One region of the Luteimonas sp. KH_071 genome, then DNA from elsewhere that is predicted to be linked to it. Evidence: predicted binding sites of a transcription regulator. Region 1 holds the regulator's gene; each other region holds the start of a gene.

Region 1 (5,486 bases):
CTTCAGTTCGTCCTCGGTCGCGCTGCGGGTGACGCCCAGCACTTCGTAGTAATCGCGTTTGCTCATGGAAAACCGGTCGCAGGGACCGTCGTGGCGACGGTCTCGTTAAAAACGGAAACCGGTCGCCCGACCCCGCGACGCAGAAGGCGCACGCGATGCCGGGGTTCCGGCCGAAACGCCGCGGCAGGGCCGCGGCGGTACCGACTTACTTCTTCTCGTCGTCCTTGACCTCGGTGAACTCGGCATCGACGACGTCGTCGGACTTCGGCGCATCGCCCGAAGCCGCACCTGCGTCGCCCTGGCCCGCCGCGCCGGCGGCTGCGAACAGCTGCTGGGCGACTTCCTCGAGGTGCTTGGACTTGGCTTCGATCTGCGCCTTGTCGTCGCCCTTCATCGCGGTCTCGACTTCGGCGATCGCCGACTCCGCATTGCCGATCACGTCGCCCGGCACCTTGTCGCCGTTGTCCTTGATCGCGGTGCGCGTGGCGTGCACCAGCGCATCGGCCTGGTTGCGCGCGCCGACGAGCTCCTGGAACTTCTTGTCGTCTTCGCGATGCGCTTCGGCGTCGGCGACCATCCGGGCGATCTCGTCGTCCGACAGGCCCGAGCCGGCCTTGATCTCGACCTTCTGTTCCTTGTTGGTCTTCTTGTCCTTGGCCGACACGTGCAGGATGCCGTTGGCGTCGATGTCGAACGACACCTCGACCTGCGGCATGCCGCGCGGCGCGGCGTCGATGCCGGTCAGGTCGAAGCGGGCCAGCGACTTGTTGAAGCGGGCCTGTTCGCGCTCGCCCTGCAGCACGTGCACGGTCACGGCCGACTGGTTGTCGTCGGCGGTGGAGAACGTCTGCGAGGCCTTGGTCGGGATCGTGGTGTTCTTCTCGATGATCTTGGTAAACACGCCGCCCAGCGTCTCGATGCCGAGGCTCAGCGGGGTCACGTCGAGCAGCAGCACGTCCTTGACGTCACCGGCCAGCACGCCGCCCTGCACCGCCGCGCCGATCGCCACGGCCTCGTCGGGGTTCACGTCCTTGCGCGGTTCCTTGCCGAAGAACTCGGCGACCGCCGCCTGCACCTTGGGCATGCGGGTCTGGCCACCGACGAGGATCACCTCGTTGATGTCGGATGCGCGCAGGCCGGCGTCGTTGAGCGCGGTGCGGCACGGCTCGATCGTCTTGCGCACCAGTTCCTCGACCAGCGACTCGAGCTTGGCGCGGGTCAGCTTGATGTTGAGGTGCTTCGGACCCGAGGCATCGGCAGTCACGTACGGCAGGTTGACCTCGGTCTGCTGCGAGCTGGACAGCTCGATCTTGGCGCGCTCGGCCGCATCCTTCAGGCGCTGCAGCGCCAGCGGATCCTTGCGCAGGTCGATGCCCTGGTCCTTGTTGAACTCGTCGACGAGGTAATCGATGACGCGGGCGTCGAAGTCTTCGCCGCCGAGGAAGGTGTCGCCGTTGGTGGCCAGCACTTCGAACTGCTTCTCGCCGTCGACTTCCGCGATCTCGATGATCGACACGTCGAACGTACCGCCGCCGAGGTCGTACACGGCGATCTTGCGGTCGCCGCCGGACTTGTCGAGGCCGTAGGCCAGCGCGGCCGCGGTCGGCTCGTTGATGATGCGCTTCACGTCGAGACCGGCGATGCGGCCGGCGTCCTTGGTCGCCTGGCGCTGGCTGTCATTGAAGTAGGCCGGCACCGTGATCACGGCTTCGGTCACCTTCTCGCCCAGGTAATCCTCGGCGGTCTTCTTCATCTTCTCGAGGATGCGCGCGGAGACTTCCTGCGCGGACAGGCGCTTGCCGTCACTGGTGGACACCCAGGCGTCGCCGTTGTCGTGCTCGAGGATCTTGTACGGCACCAGGCCGATGTCCTTCTGGACTTCGCCGTCGGTGAACTTGCGGCCGATCAGGCGCTTCACCGCGAAGAAGGTGTTGTGCGGATTGGTCACAGCCTGGCGCTTGGCCGACGCGCCGACCAGCACCTCGCCGTCCTTGGTGTAGGCGACGACCGACGGCGTCGTGCGATCGCCCTCGCTGTTCTCGATGACCTTGGCCTTGCCGCCGTCCATGATCGCCACGCACGAGTTCGTCGTGCCGAGGTCGATGCCGATGATCTTTGCCATTGCGGTGCTTCCTCTAAGAGATTTGTGTCTGGGTGACGGCCGGTGCCGTCGATGACCGTGATCTGGGGACACGCAACACAGCGTTCAAGCGGTGTGACGTATCGGAATTCGCGATCGGGCCGGAGCCCGTGGCGTTCAGTCAGCCTTGGCGACGACGACCATGGCCGGGCGCAGCAGGCGCTCGTTGAGCAGATAGCCCTTCTGGAACACCTGGGCCACTGCGCCCGGCGGCACGCCCGGCACCTCGACGATGCTCATCGCCTGGTGCTGCTCGGGGTTGAAGGGGTCGCCCGGCGCCGGCGCCAGCGTGGTCAGACCGGCCGACTCGGTCGCCTTGGTCAGCTCGCGCAGGGTCAGTTCGACGCCGCTGCGCAGCGGATCGGCGTCGGTCGCGTTGGCGAGGCCCGCTTCCAGCGCATCGAACACCGGCACCAGCGCGGACAGCAGGCGCTCGTTGGCGAAGCGGCGCGCGCTTTCGACCTCGCGGGCCAGGCGCTTGCGCTGGTTCTCGAGATCGGCGCGCTCCAGCAGGACCTGCGCGCGAAGCTGCTCGAGCTCGGCGCTCAGAAGTTCCACCTGCTCGGCGAGCTGCTGCTCGACCGAAACCTCGGCGGCCTCGTCTTCAGGGAGATTCGGGGTCTGGGCATCGTGTTGGGGCTGGGTCATGTCCGGTTCCGGGGCGGGCGTCTGGCCGCCGACGGCACCAGCTATGGGGCCGCGTCCCCGCGATTCAAGGCTCGGGATGGAGCGCTGCGCCCAGCACGCTCGCCGTCGCCTGCACCACCGGGATGACCCGCTCGTAGGCCATGCGCGTCGGCCCGATCACGCCCAGCACCCCGAGCGTGCGGCCACCGGCGCCGTAGGGCGCGGTCACCAGGGACATGCCTTCCAGCGGCGCCAGCCCGGTTTCCTCGCCGATAAAGATGCGCACGCCCGGGGCCCGGATGGTGCGTTCGAGCAGCTGCAGGATCTCGCGCTTGCGGGAAAACGCATCGAAAAGTTCGCGCAGTCGGTCGAGATCCGACAGGTCCTGCACACCGATCAGACGGTTCTGCCCTGCCAGCAACATGTCGTCGTCGCCCGGCACCAGCGCCTGCTCGGCGAGTTCCATCGTATGCGAGAGCAAGGCTTCCATCTCGTCGCGGGCGTGGCGCAGTTCCTCGACCAGTGCCGCGCGGATGTCGCCCAGCGGGCGACCGGCGAACTGCTGGTTGAGATAGTTGGCCACGCGCTCCAGTTCGGAGGTCTCGAAGCTGCGCCGTGTCTGGATGATGCGGTTCTGCACTTCATGGTCGGCGAAGACGATGATCGCCATGACCCGCTGTCCGTCCAGCGGCACGAAGTCGATATGCCGGAACGCCAGCTGTTCACGCCGCGGCACCGACACCACGCCGACGAAATGCGTCATCGCCGACATCAGTTCCGACGCGCTGCCCAGCAACGACTGCTGACCGCCGCCGCCCAGCTCGCCGCGCAGCCGCTCCATTTCCTGTGCGCGCAACGGCTTGACCTGCAGCAGCGAGTCGACGAACACGCGGTAGCCCTGCGCCGTCGGCACGCGGCCGGCCGAGGTGTGCGGCGAGGCCAGCAGGCCGGCTTCCTCCAGGTCGGAGAGGATGTTGCGGATCGTCGCGGCACTGACATCGAGGCCCGCATGCCGGGCCAGGGTCTGCGATCCGACCGGCCCCCCATCCTGGATATGCCTCGCGATCAACGTGCGCAGCAGGTGCCTGGCGCGCGGATCGAGCGGATGGCGGGGATCGGATGACATGCGGGCGGTATACGGTGCGCCTACCTGCGATGCAAGCGCCGGTGTCTCTAACCGTGAGACGGACGCACGTTATCCAGCGCATCCACGCACGCCGATCCACACGACGATCTACTCGCCCGCAGCGCGCCAAGGCACAATCCGCACCCATGCTGACCCATCTCGCCATCCGCAATTTCGCCGTCGCCAGCCAGTCGGATCTGGAGTTCGGCGCCGGCCTGACCGTCATTTCCGGTGAAACCGGCGCCGGCAAGTCGCTGCTGGTCGATGCGCTGGGCTTCCTGTCGGGCCAGCGCGCCGACAGCGGTATCGTGCGACATGGTGCAGAGCGCGCCGAACTGCATGCCGAATTCGCCCTCGACGATGCCGCGCCAGGACTGCGCTGGCTGCGCGAACACGAACTCGACGACGGTGACACCTGCCAGCTGCGACGCACCTTGCGCGCCGATGGCGGCTCGCGCGCCTGGATCAACGGCCGGCCGGCGACGATCACCCAGCTCGGTGAACTGGCCGGGCATCTGGTCGAGATCCACGGACAGCACGAGCACCAGGCCCTACTCGCCCGCGGCAGCCAGCTCGCGCTGCTCGATGCGCAGGCCGGCAACGGCGCGCTGCTGGCCGAAGTCCGCGCGACCGCGCAGGCCTGGCGCGCACTGCACGAGGAACGCGACGCGCTGGTCGGCATCGGCGACGTCGCCGAGCGCCGCGACTGGCTGCGCCACCAGCTCGACGAGCTCGATGGCGAAGCGCTCGCCGCCGACGCGGTGGCCGATCTGTTCGCGAGCCATCGCCGGCACGCGAACGCCGCCGGCCTGATCCAGACCTGCGACACCGCGCTCGAGCGTATGCGCGGCGACGACGATCTCGGACTGCCGCAGGCGCTGCAGACGCTGCGCCACGAGCTGGCGCGGATGCGCGCGCATGAGCCGCGGCTGGGCGAGGTGGACGCGATGCTCGACGCCGCCGCGATCCAGCTCGACGAAGCCACACTGCTGCTTGGGCAGGTCCGCGACGATCTGGATATTGATCCCGAACAACTCGAAACACTGGAACAGCGCCTCGGCCGGCTCCACGAACTCGCGCGCAAGCATCGCGTGACGCCGGAAGAACTCGTCGATGTGCAGACGCGCCTCGCAGGCGAGCTCGACCAGCTCGACGGCGCCGGGGAACGCCTCAAGCAGCTCGACGGCGAGATCGAAGCCGCGATGGGCCGCTGGCGCACCGCCGCCGATCGTCTCGGCGCGGCACGCCGCAAGGCGGCCAAGGCGCTGTCGAAGGCGACCACCGCGCTGATCCACGAGCTCGGCATGGGCGGCGGCGTGTTCGAGGTGGCGATCGAACCGGTCGAGACCTCGCGGCCCGATCCACAGGGCGCGGAGCGCGTGGAATTCATGGTGTCGGCCAACGCCGGGCAACCGCCGCGTGCGCTCCGCAAGGTGGCCTCGGGCGGCGAGCTGTCCCGCATCTCGCTGGCGATCGAAGTCGCTGCGCTTGGCCACGACGCGGTGCCGACGATGGTGTTCGACGAAGTGGATTCCGGCATCGGCGGCGCGGTCGCCGATATCGTCGGCCGCAAGCTGCGCGCACTGGGCGAAA
Region 2 (5,486 bases), 1.4 Mb from region 1:
GCGCAGCAGGGTCACCTCGCTGACCTGCAGGGTCGCATCCGGCATCTTCAGCGTGGACGGCCCGACTTCCATCGCGCCGCCCTGCAGGGTCTTCTCGAACTCGAACCGCGCCTCGCCATGTCCGGTTATGCGGGCCTCGTAGAAGTCCATTCGCAGCAGGCTGGGCGTGGTGATCGCATCGAAGCGCAGGGTCCACGGCGACTTGCCGGGCTTGCGGGTCGTCGGCATGTCGTGCGGGGTGCGTCCGACATGCACCGACACCCGCTGCGCGCGGATCGTCCCGAAGGCGAGTTCGCGGCCCAGCAACGGCAGCAGCTTGATGCGACCGCTGGCGCGCGGACTGGCGATGGTCCACAGGTTGGTCCGTGCATGCCCGCCCATCACGATGCCGCGCGTGTGGATGTGCCCCGGATACAGGCTCATCGCCCAGTCCCAGCGCGCGTGGAAGCGCTCGGGATTGCGGTTGATCGTATCCGCGCCGAACGTGCTGTTGAGGAACAGGTTGGCCGCGACGAGATACAGCAGATACAGCACGGCCAGCACGACGCCCGCACGACGCAACTCCGTGCGGTGCGCGCGCCACCACGGATCAGGAGCAGACATCGACATGCCCCCAGCATGGGCGATGGCCGGTGACGACAGCCTCCACGCGTCCCCGCTGCCCGAAGGATGCGCGACGAACGGCCCTGCACTCCGGACAAAAAAACCCCGCCTCGCGGCGGGGTTTTCTGTCTCACGGTGCAACTGGTTGAGGCTGGATCAGAAATCCATGCCGCCCATGCCGCCCATGCCGCCGCCGCCCGGCATCGCCGGCTCTTCCTTCTTCGGCAGCTCGGCGACCATCGCTTCGGTGGTGATCATCAGACCGGCGATCGAGGCCGCGTTCTGCAGCGCCGAACGCGTGACCTTGGTCGGGTCCAGGATGCCGAACGCGATCATGTCGCCGTACTCGCCGGTCGCGGCGTTGTAGCCGTAGTTGCCGGTGCCGTCCTTGACCTTGTTGAGCACGACGCTCGGCTCTTCACCGCAGTTGGTGACGATCTCGCGCAGCGGCGCTTCCATCGCGCGCAGCGCGATGACGATGCCGTGGTTCTGGTCTTCGTTGGCGCCACGCAGCTCGCCAATCGCCTGCAGCGCGCGCACCAGCGCCACGCCACCACCGGGGACCACGCCTTCTTCGACCGCTGCGCGCGTGGCGTGCAGGGCGTCTTCGACGCGGGCCTTCTTTTCCTTCATCTCGATCTCGGTCGACGCACCGACCTTGATCACCGCCACGCCGCCGGCCAGCTTGGCCACGCGCTCCTGCAGCTTCTCGCGGTCGTAATCGGACGAGGTGTCCTCGATCTGCGCCTTGATCTGCTTGATGCGGGCTTCGATGCCACCGGTCTCGCCGGCGCCGTCGATGATCGTGGTGTTTTCCTTCGAGACCTGGATCTTCTTGGCGCGGCCGAGGTCGGCGATGGTCGCCTTCTCGAGCGTCAGGCCGACTTCTTCGGAGATCACGGTGCCGCCGGTCAGGGTGGCCATGTCTTCGAGCATCGCCTTGCGACGGTCGCCGAAGCCCGGGGCCTTGACGGCGCAGACCTTGACGATGCCGCGAATCGTGTTGACGACCAGGGTCGCCAGCGCTTCGCCTTCGACTTCCTCGGCGACGATCAGCAGCGGCTTGCCGGCCTTGGCCACGCCTTCGAGCACGGGCAGCAGGTCACGGACGTTCGAGATCTTCTTGTCGTACAGCAGGATGAACGGGTCATCCAGCTCGGCCGACATCGACTGCTGGTTGTTGACGAAGTACGGCGACAGGTAGCCGCGGTCGAACTGCATGCCCTCGACGACGTCGAGTTCGTTGTCCAGGCCCGAGCCTTCTTCAACGGTGATCACGCCTTCCTTGCCGACCTTCTTCATCGCGTCGGCGATGATCGTGCCGATCGACTCGTCCGAGTTGGCGGAGATCGTGCCGACCTGCGCGATCGCCTTGTCGTCGGCCGTCGGCTTGGACAGCTTCTTGAGCTCGGCGACGGCGGCCTTGACGGCCTGGTCGATACCGCGCTTGAGGTCCATCGGGTTCATGCCGGCCGCGACGGCCTTGGAACCTTCACGGATCAGCGCCTGCGCCAGCACGGTGGCGGTGGTGGTGCCGTCACCGGCGTTGTCGGAGGTCTTGGAGGCGACTTCCTTCACCATCTGCGCGCCCATGTTCTCGAACTTGTCGGCCAGTTCGATCTCCTTGGCGACGGACACGCCGTCCTTGGTGATCGTCGGCGCGCCGAAGCTCTTCTCGAGCACGACGTTGCGGCCCTTCGGGCCCAGGGTGGCCTTGACGGCATTGGCGAGAATGTTGACACCACGCACCATCTTGGAACGTGCGTCTTCGCCGAAGCGGATTTCTTTGGCAGCCATTTGGAAAACTCCGGAATCTGGATTTGGGGATTAGGGGTGAACGGACACGCGTCCGTTGACCACCGAAGAAGCGGGATTGCGGTCAGTTCGGACGGACTGGAAAACGGCGCTCAACGCCTTGAATCCCAATGCCCGAATTCCGAATCCCGCGTTCGATCAACCGACGATCGCGAGGACGTCGTCTTCCTTGACGATCTTGTATTCGATGCCGTCGGCCTTGTAGGCGCTGCCCGCGTACTGGCCGTAGATCACGATGTCGCCGACCTTGACCTTCGGCGCGCGCACGCTGCCGTTGTCCAGGGCCTTGCCTTCGCCGATGGCGACGACTTCACCCTTGGTGGGCTTTTCCTTGGCGTTGTCCGGAATCAGGATGCCGCCGGCGCTCTTCTCTTCGGCCTCGACAGGCTTGACCACAATGCGGTCGTAAAGCGGCTTCAGGTTGCTCATTACAGCCTCGCTAAGTTGTTGATTGGAAAGAAATCGGTCGCCGATTCTAGCACTCGCCCAAGGGGAGTGCCAGAAATCCTGGCGCACGCACCCGGCAGAACCGGGGCCGCACGGGAGATGGGCGCGGGGAATCGGATTACAAGGGCGGGCGCGAAAAAATTTCAGCATCCGCAAACGCCCAGGCAGCCCGGGGGTGGACAGGCGAGCGTCGAGGAAGCGTGCAACGGCGCGGGGGCGCGTCCAGGCCGCCTTTGTCGGCATCTCATGCAGATGCAGGCGCACCAGCGCGTCGCCAGGCGCCATGCCGGCGCAACTACGTCGCAGGCGGCCCGGCGTGCTCAGCGGCTGTGACGCAGACCGGGGTCGACGCCATGCGCGCGCCAGGGTCCGTCTCGAAACGCGCCGCGCGGACTCCGCTCAGCGGAAGCGCCATGCCGCAAGCAGCATCGTCTCGCCATCGTTGGGCTGCTTGATACTGGCGTTGGAGATGTGCCGGGCCAGCAGAGAGAACCGTTGCCAGCGCCAGCCCACCGTACTGACGAACTGCGGATTGCCCGACAGTGCGCTGGTGCGGCCAGCCTGCACGCCGACACCGAACCCGGCGACGAAGCCGTTATCGCGCTCATAGCGCGCACCGCCATGGAAGACGCCGGCGTCTTCGGACAGATCGAATCGCGTGTTGTCGCGCCCGCGCACGTAGATCGCGCCGACGTCCCAGCGCAGCACACCGTGACCGGTGCGCCGCCATTCGGGCAGCCAGGCGGCGCTCGCGACGAAGGTGGTCTCGTTGTCGCGCGTGGCGGAGGCGCCACCACCCATCTCGATGGGAGCGCCTTGGGCGGCGGCAGGGAAGGCGGCGCAGGCGAGCACGGCTGCGGCAATGAAGAAAGTGATCGGGCGCATCGAGCTCTGTGGGAACCGCCAGGCGATTCGTCTGGGTCTGTAAAGGTCGGAAATTATACCGACGGGTTTAGTAATACGCAGGGCCGCATTCTCCCGTCGACGGGATACTGCGTCCGCCCGCCGGCGCGCAAGCGTGGCCGCGGTCGCGTGGAGAGGCCGTGCAGGCCACGCGAGGACTGCCGCGCTCCCTGCGGCAACCTCCCCGCGGGAGCGCATCCGCTCAATCGCGCCGGAAACGACGTGGTGGTCGATGAAGAAGTGCTGCCGATGATCCAGACCCCGCCGGGAGGCTGCCTGAGCGGCGGGACCGGCTGTCCACGCTGCGTCCCTGCGCGCGGCTGGAGACGATCGCCATGCCCGTCGGCGCCGGCCAGCCGGCCAGCCGGCCAGCCGGCCTGCCGCTGGGTCACCCGCGCGCTCGCCCCGGACGAACCGGGCTGAGCGGTCGGCGCTGAATCCGCGTTCGGCATCCGCTGCAACGGCCTGCGATACTGGCGCGATGCGTGCGCCCTCCTCCGATGTCATCTCCGGCCGCGAGTGCCGGCCTCACCCCTTCCCCGGCCCGCCACGCCGTGTGACCGCGTGGCTGCTGGCCTGCGTGCTGCTGCTCGCCGGACTGCCGGCCTGGGCGCAGGGCATCGGCTTCGACGATGTGCTGCCGGTCGACGAGGCGCTGAAGGTGTCCGCCGAGGCGGTCGCGCCGGACCGGATCGAAATCCGCTGGGCCATCGCCGATGGGTATTACCTGTATCGGCACCGCATGGGCGCGCGGGTCGAGAGCGGCTTCAAGACCAATCCGCTGCAGTTGCCGGACGGCCGCAAGCACACCGACGAGTTCTTCGGCGAGGTCGAGACCTATCGCCGCCAGGTCACCGCCGTGCTCACCGGCGCGCCGGCCGACGGCGTCGACAGGGTGCAGATCGAAGTGAAATACCAGGGCTGCGCGGACGCGGGCATCTGCTATCCGCCGCAGACGCGCACGCTGCAGGTCGCCTTGCCGCGTGGCGCGACGGGTGCAGCGCGCGCGTCGGCCGCAAGCGATTCGGGTTTCGCCGCCTTCGGCCAAGCCCTCGGCGGCAACAACGCCGGCCGCACGCCCACGCTCACCGGCGCCAACGATGCGCTGCCGCCGGAGCGCGCGTTCGCGTTCGAGGCCATCGCGGGCGATGGCGACACGATCCTCCTACGCTTCACCCCGGCCAAGGGCTACTACCTCTATCGCGACCGCAACCGCTTCGAAGTCCGCGGCGCCGACGGCATCCGCGCCGGCGCGCCGCGCTGGCCGACGGGACAGTCGCACCATGACGCGCATTTCGGCGACGTCACGGTCTACTTCGACCAGGTCGACGTGCCGCTGCCACTGGTACGTACGACTGCCGGCGCCGTGGAGGTCGACGTCGTCGCCACGTTCCAGGGCTGCCAGGACGAGGGCATCTGCTATCCGCCGATGACCCGCACGGTGCGGGTCGCCTTGCCAGCGGGTCGCGTGCAGACCGTAGCGGAAGCTGCGGCTGCGCTGGCGGGCCCTGCCTCGACCGGGGAGACCACTGCGACAGACGCAGCCGTCGATGCGAACGACAATGCGACGCCCGAAGGCCTCCCGCCTGTCGCCTCCGGCGACATCGACGCGTCCACCGCGGCGACTCTCGAGGCCGAAACCCCCGATGCGAGCGCCGACAACGCAGCGCGCACGCGCCCGCCGAGCGACACATCGATCGGCCTGTTCGCGGCGCTTG
Region 3 (5,486 bases), 1.4 Mb from region 1:
GGCGTGATCGCGTCCAACCTCAACCCGAAGCTGCTGTACACGCGCCTGGTCGCGCCCGAGCATCTCGACGAGGACACCACCGCGCGCATCCGCCGCTATCGCTGTGGTTCGGGCACGTTCCGCATGAATGTCGCACTGTCGGAACTGCCGGACTTCCGCGCCGCCCCAGGCACCACGCTGCAGCCGCATCACCAGAGCGGCATTCTGATCGGCGATTCGCTCGCGTATTTCGAGCGTGCGTATTTCGATGCGAAATCGCGCGAACAAAATCCGGGCTGGGCGCGCGCGCCGGTGGTCGAACTGGTGATCTCGTCGACGCTCGACGACAGCCTCGCGCCATCCGGCCAGCACGTCGCCAGCCTGTTCTGCCAGCACGTCAATCCGGTCATCGGGGATGCCGACGGTGGCTGGGACGCGCATCGCGACACGGTCGCCAAACTGATGATCGACACCGTCGACGCACGGGCGCCGAACTTCGCGCGCAGCGTGCTCGGCTATGACGCGCTGACCCCGCTCGACCTCGAACGACGGCTCGGCCTCGTCGGCGGCGACATCTTCCACGGCGCACTCGGCCCGGACCAGTTGTTCAGTGCGCGGCCCGTGCTCGGGCAGGGCCATTACCGCGGCGCACTGGGCGGGTTGTACCTGTGCGGCTCCGGGTCGCATCCGGGCGGCGGCGTCACCGGATTGCCAGGACGTAACGCCGCGCGCGAGATCCTGCGCGATCTGCGGCGGGGCCCAAAACCCTGAACAGGCGGGTTTTTTGTGGCCGCCATCCATGGCAGCCACCCGCCGGGCCGTCGCTTCGCGACGTCAAAAATCGCTGGGCGATTTTTTGAACCCGCCGGTATCGTTTTGCAATGCAGCGTGCAAAGCGGTAACGACTCTTTCACTATCGCCCTGCACCCGACGTGGGGGAGGGAGCAAGGCCCGCAACCGGTTTACCGGTCGCGGGCTTTTTTTTGCCTGGTGTTTTTTGCAGGTCACGCCGAAACACCACGCGTCCAGGCTCGATATCCGCATCGCGATGCGACAATCCGCGGATGCCTGACACTCCGTTGCTGCCCGAACTCGACGCCCAGCTCGACCGTCTGGTCGCGCGATTGCCGGAACACGTCCGCAGCGATCCCGATTCACTCGCACGCATCCGCCCGGTGGCGCTGACCAGCGATTTCGCGCTCGACGTATTGCAGCGACAACCGGACGTACTCGCACAACTGCTGGAAGACGACGCGCAACACGGCATCGCAGCGCCCGTGCTCGACGCGGGCAATCGCAGCGAATGGCCGGCTTTGCTGCGTCGCTATCGCACCGCGTGTTCGACGCGGCTGGTCTGGCGCGATGTGCACGGTCTCGATGATGTGGATGCGACGCTGGCTGGCAGCACGGCGCTGGCGGAACAATGTCTGACGCTCGCGCTCGATGCGCTCGAAGCCGAGTTTGCGCAGCGCTACGGGCGCGTACGCGATACCGACGGCAATGTCGTGCGGCTGGTCGTGTTCGGCCTCGGCAAGCTCGGCGGCGGCGAACTCAATTTCAGTTCCGACATCGACCTGATCTACGGTTTCGCGAACGCAGGCGAGAGTGACGGCGCGCGTGCGCTCGCGGCCGAGGACTACTTCACCCGGCTCGGCCAGCAGCTCGCCAAGCTGCTCGACGAAAACACCGGCGACGGTTTCAGCCATCGCGTCGATCTGCGGTTGCGCCCGTTCGGCAGTGCCGGGCGCATCGCCTTGAGCTTCGCGGCGATGGAGCAGTACTTCCAGCACGAAGGTCGCGACTGGGAGCGTTACGCCTGGCAGAAGGCGCGTCCGGTCGCTGGTGACATCGAGGCCGGCGAACGCTTCCTGACCCAGCTGCGGCCCTTCATCTATCGACGCTATCTCGACTACGGTGCGCTCGACGGCCTGCGGCAGATGAAGGCGATGATCGCGGCCGAGGTTGCGCGAAAGGAGCTGTCCGACGACATCAAGCGTGGCGACGGCGGTATCCGCGAGATCGAATTCCTGGCCCAGGCGCTGCAGCTGATCCGTGGCGGCCGCGAGCCCGCGCTGCGCGACCGGCGCCTGCTGCCGACGCTCGACGCCTTGCACGCGCATGCGCAGATCGACGCCGACACACTGGCGTTGCTGCAACACGCGTACCGGCATCTGCGCCGGCTCGAGAACCGTCTGCAGATGCTGCGCGACGCGCAGACGCACAGGCTGCCTGCCGATCCGCTGGACCAGCTGCGGATTGCGCGCGGACTTGGTTACACAGATTGGGACGCACTCGTTGATGCGTTGCGCGACGTGCGTGCCTCGGTGGCGGAGGAGTTCGATGCATTGTTCGCCGTGCGCAGCCAGCAACGTGTGGCGACTGCAGACAACGATCTCACTGGTTACTGGACGGCTTTGCCCGAGGGTGGCGAGCGCGCGGTGCTGGAGGCGGCCGGTTTCAGCGACAGCGCCGACGTCGACACCGCGCTGCGCGATTTCGCGCGTTCGCCGAGCGTGCGCGATCTGTCCGACAGCGCACGCACGCGACTCGACCGGTTGATGCCGATCCTGCTGCAGGCATCGGCGCCCGCCGATCGCCCCCTGCAGGCGATCCGCCGGCTGCTCGCGCTGCTGCACAACATTCTGCGACGTGCGAGCTATCTGGCCCTGCTCGATGAACGCCCGGCCGCGCTGGCGCGTCTGGTCGACGTGGTCAAGCGCAGCGCGTTTCTTGCCGAACGCCTGGCGGCGCATCCGTTGCTGCTCGACGAACTGCTCGACACGCGTGATGAAGGGCCGCTGCTGCCGCGGGGCGAAATGGCCCAGGCCTGCGCGCGCGCGCTGCGGCAGCCGGATCTGGAAGCGGGCCTGCTGGATCTCAACGAGACGCGGCAGCAACTGAGTTTCCGCATCGCGCTCGCGACGCTGGATGGTCGCCAGTCCGGCCAGGACGCGACGCGTCAGCTGGCGTGGCTGGCGGATGCGGTCGTCGATACGGTGCTCGCACTGGCCAGGCGCGATCTCGAAGCCATGCATGGCGCATTGCCGGACGCGCGCTTCGCGGTGATCGGCTACGGCAGCCTCGGCGGCGAGGAGCTGGGCTTCGGCTCCGATCTCGACCTCGTGTTTCTCTATGACGCGCCCGCCGACGCGCGGTCCACCGGTGCGCGTCCGCTCGATGCACAGCGCTGGGCGGCGCGCCTGGGACAGAAGATCGTCGCGCTGCTGGGCACCGTGACCGGCGGCGGCCGCCTCTACGACGTCGACGTGCGCCTGCGCCCGGACGGCGGCAAGGGGCTGCTGGTGTCGTCGCTGGCCAGCTACGCGGAATACCAGCGCGAGCGGGCCTGGACCTGGGAGCACCAGGCGCTTGTCCGCGCGCGCTTCGTGGCCGGGCATGACCCCATGGCCGCCGCGTTCGAAGACGTGCGCCGCGACATTCTGGCGACGCCGCGCGATCCGGCGAAGCTGCACGAGGACGTGCTGTCGATGCGGCGACGCATGCGCGCCGAACTGGACCGCAGCGCCGGGGATCGCTTCGACCTCAAACAGGGCAGGGGTGGCCTGGTCGATCTGGAATTCCTGTTGCAGTGGCTGGTGCTGCGCGAGGGGGCGACACGCCCCGCGTTGCTCGCCCCGCGCGCCACGCCGCTGCTCTTGGAGGCGGCCGGGGCCGAAGGTCTGCTCAATGCGGGCACCTGCGCGGACCTGCGAGCGGCCCACGCCACGCTGCTCGAACTCGGGCTGGGCTGCACGCTGGACCGCCGGACCCGGATCGTGGTCGAGACACCCGGACTCGAAACCGCCCGCGAGACAATCCGTTGCGCGGGGGATTGGACCTGAATAGGTCGGGTTTCATGCCGGGTTGGCGGTCGGGAATGCAGACTTGTCCATTGATTGCAGAGTTTCCTGAAAGCAGACGCGACAATCCTGCTGGTGAATAGAAGTCAAACGATTTTCCGAGGTCGTTCTGTGAATGGAACATTCGGGAACTCCTGTGCGTCTTAGCAGTCAGACCTGTCGACTGCTAACATCCCTCCCCATGAGCACGCAGACCATGTCCCACGCCCTGGTTGCCAACAGCCTCCCGACCCTCAGCCCGCTGGGTTCGCTGGATGCCTACATCGGCGCCGTGCACCAGATTCCGGTGCTGTCGGTCGAAGATGAGCAGGCGCTGGCGCAGCGTTACCGCGACGACGATGATCTCGACGCCGCACGCGAGCTGGTGCATTCGCACCTGCGCTTCGTCGTGCACGTGGCCCGTGGCTACAACGGCTACGGTCTGCCGCTGGGCGATCTGATCCAGGAAGGCAACATCGGCCTGATGAAGGCGGTCAAGCGCTTCGACCCCGATGTCGGCGTGCGCCTGGTGAGCTTCGCCGTGCACTGGATCCGTGCCGAGATGCACGAGTTCATCCTGAAGAACTGGCGCATCGTGAAGGTCGCCACGACCAAGGCGCAGCGCAAGCTGTTCTTCAACCTGCGCAAGAGCAAGAAGCGCCTGGGTTGGCTCAACGCGGCCGAGGTCAAGGCGGTTGCCGCCGACCTCAACGTGTCCGAGCGCGAGGTGCTGGAGATGGAGTCGCGTCTGTCGGGTCGCGATATCGGTTTCGACGCGCCGGCTGGCGAGGACGACGACAATGCGCCGCCTGCGCCGGTCGCCTACCTGGTCGCCCGCGACGAGGATCCGGCCCAGCTCTACGAGCGGACCGACAGCGAGGACAACAAGCTCGACCTGCTGCGCGAAGGCATGGCGACGCTCGACGCCCGTTCGCGCGACATCATCAGCCGCCGCTGGCTCGACGACGATCACAAGGTGACGTTGCAGGAGCTCGCCGACGAGTACGGCGTGTCCGCCGAGCGCATCCGCCAAGTCGAAGCCAACGCGCTGAAGAAGATGAAGGCGCTGTTCGCGGCCTGATTTTCGATTTATTGCTGTAGATGAAACGGCCCGCTTGCGCGGGCCGTTGCGTTGGGGCGATAGGAGAGCCCTCTTGCAGTATCCGAGCGTTCGATCAGGACACAGGCGACATCTCGGCAATCAATTCCTTCAGCATATTCATAGCCTGCATACAGGTCGGAGCCGTTGCGGATACCTCGACGCCCGTGCCTCCGGGAATGGAGACGGTCGCGGTAACGGTGCACGATTCGCTGGCTATGCCTGCTTCGAGGCCCGCTGCGCTCTCGCGAGCAACTTTGATGTCCGTCAGCGTCAGATTGCGGACCTCCGCGTAGTTCTGCAGATCCTGGACGATGATAGACACGTTCTCGGCTTGGGAATTTGCCGAAGCAATCGGCGCCGTAGCAAACGCCATTGCGAGCATCGCTGAAAACAAGACTTTCGACGTCATGTCCCACCTCTTCCTTGAAAGTGAGATTCAAGGTTGAACAAGGGGGGCGGGAACTCGCTGTGAAAGGGGGGTTATCTAATCGTGATCCAAAACCTCTCAGGGTCGCTGAGCAACAGATTCCGCCCGGTGTGCGTGAGCTATATCCCGCTCACCACTT

The links. The regulator HrcA, encoded in region 1, represses chaperone genes, less so after heat shock. The targets are predictions, from matches to a motif close to TTNGCACTCNNNNNNNNNGAGTGCNAA.
Region 2: the regulator HrcA is predicted to act here: its motif matches at 2,894-2,920, upstream of AC3IRM_RS14035 (co-chaperone GroES).
Region 3: the regulator HrcA is predicted to act here: its motif matches at 3,983-4,009, upstream of rpoH (RNA polymerase sigma factor RpoH).

Annotation. Positions count from the first base shown of each region.
Region 1 is NZ_CM174458.1:1,668,562-1,674,047, reverse strand. Features, by position in the region: gene dnaJ (molecular chaperone DnaJ) at 1-66, opposite strand, end outside; gene dnaK (molecular chaperone DnaK) at 206-2,122, opposite strand; gene grpE (nucleotide exchange factor GrpE) at 2,258-2,788, opposite strand; gene hrcA (heat-inducible transcriptional repressor HrcA) at 2,853-3,893, opposite strand; gene recN (DNA repair protein RecN) at 4,040-5,486, shown strand, end outside.
Region 2 is NZ_CM174458.1:3,057,002-3,062,487, forward strand. Features, by position in the region: gene AC3IRM_RS14025 (hypothetical protein) at 1-609, opposite strand, end outside; gene groL (chaperonin GroEL) at 760-2,400, opposite strand; gene AC3IRM_RS14035 (co-chaperone GroES) at 2,557-2,847, opposite strand; gene AC3IRM_RS14040 (acyloxyacyl hydrolase) at 3,265-3,750, opposite strand; gene AC3IRM_RS14045 (protein-disulfide reductase DsbD family protein) at 4,250-5,486, shown strand, end outside.
Region 3 is NZ_CM174458.1:3,043,174-3,048,659, reverse strand. Features, by position in the region: gene AC3IRM_RS13990 (phytoene desaturase family protein) at 1-750, shown strand, start outside; gene glnE (bifunctional [glutamate--ammonia ligase]-adenylyl-L-tyrosine phosphorylase/[glutamate--ammonia-ligase] adenylyltransferase) at 1,044-3,821, shown strand; gene rpoH (RNA polymerase sigma factor RpoH) at 4,021-4,899, shown strand; gene AC3IRM_RS13975 (hypothetical protein) at 4,994-5,329, opposite strand; gene zupT (zinc transporter ZupT) at 5,478-5,486, opposite strand, start outside.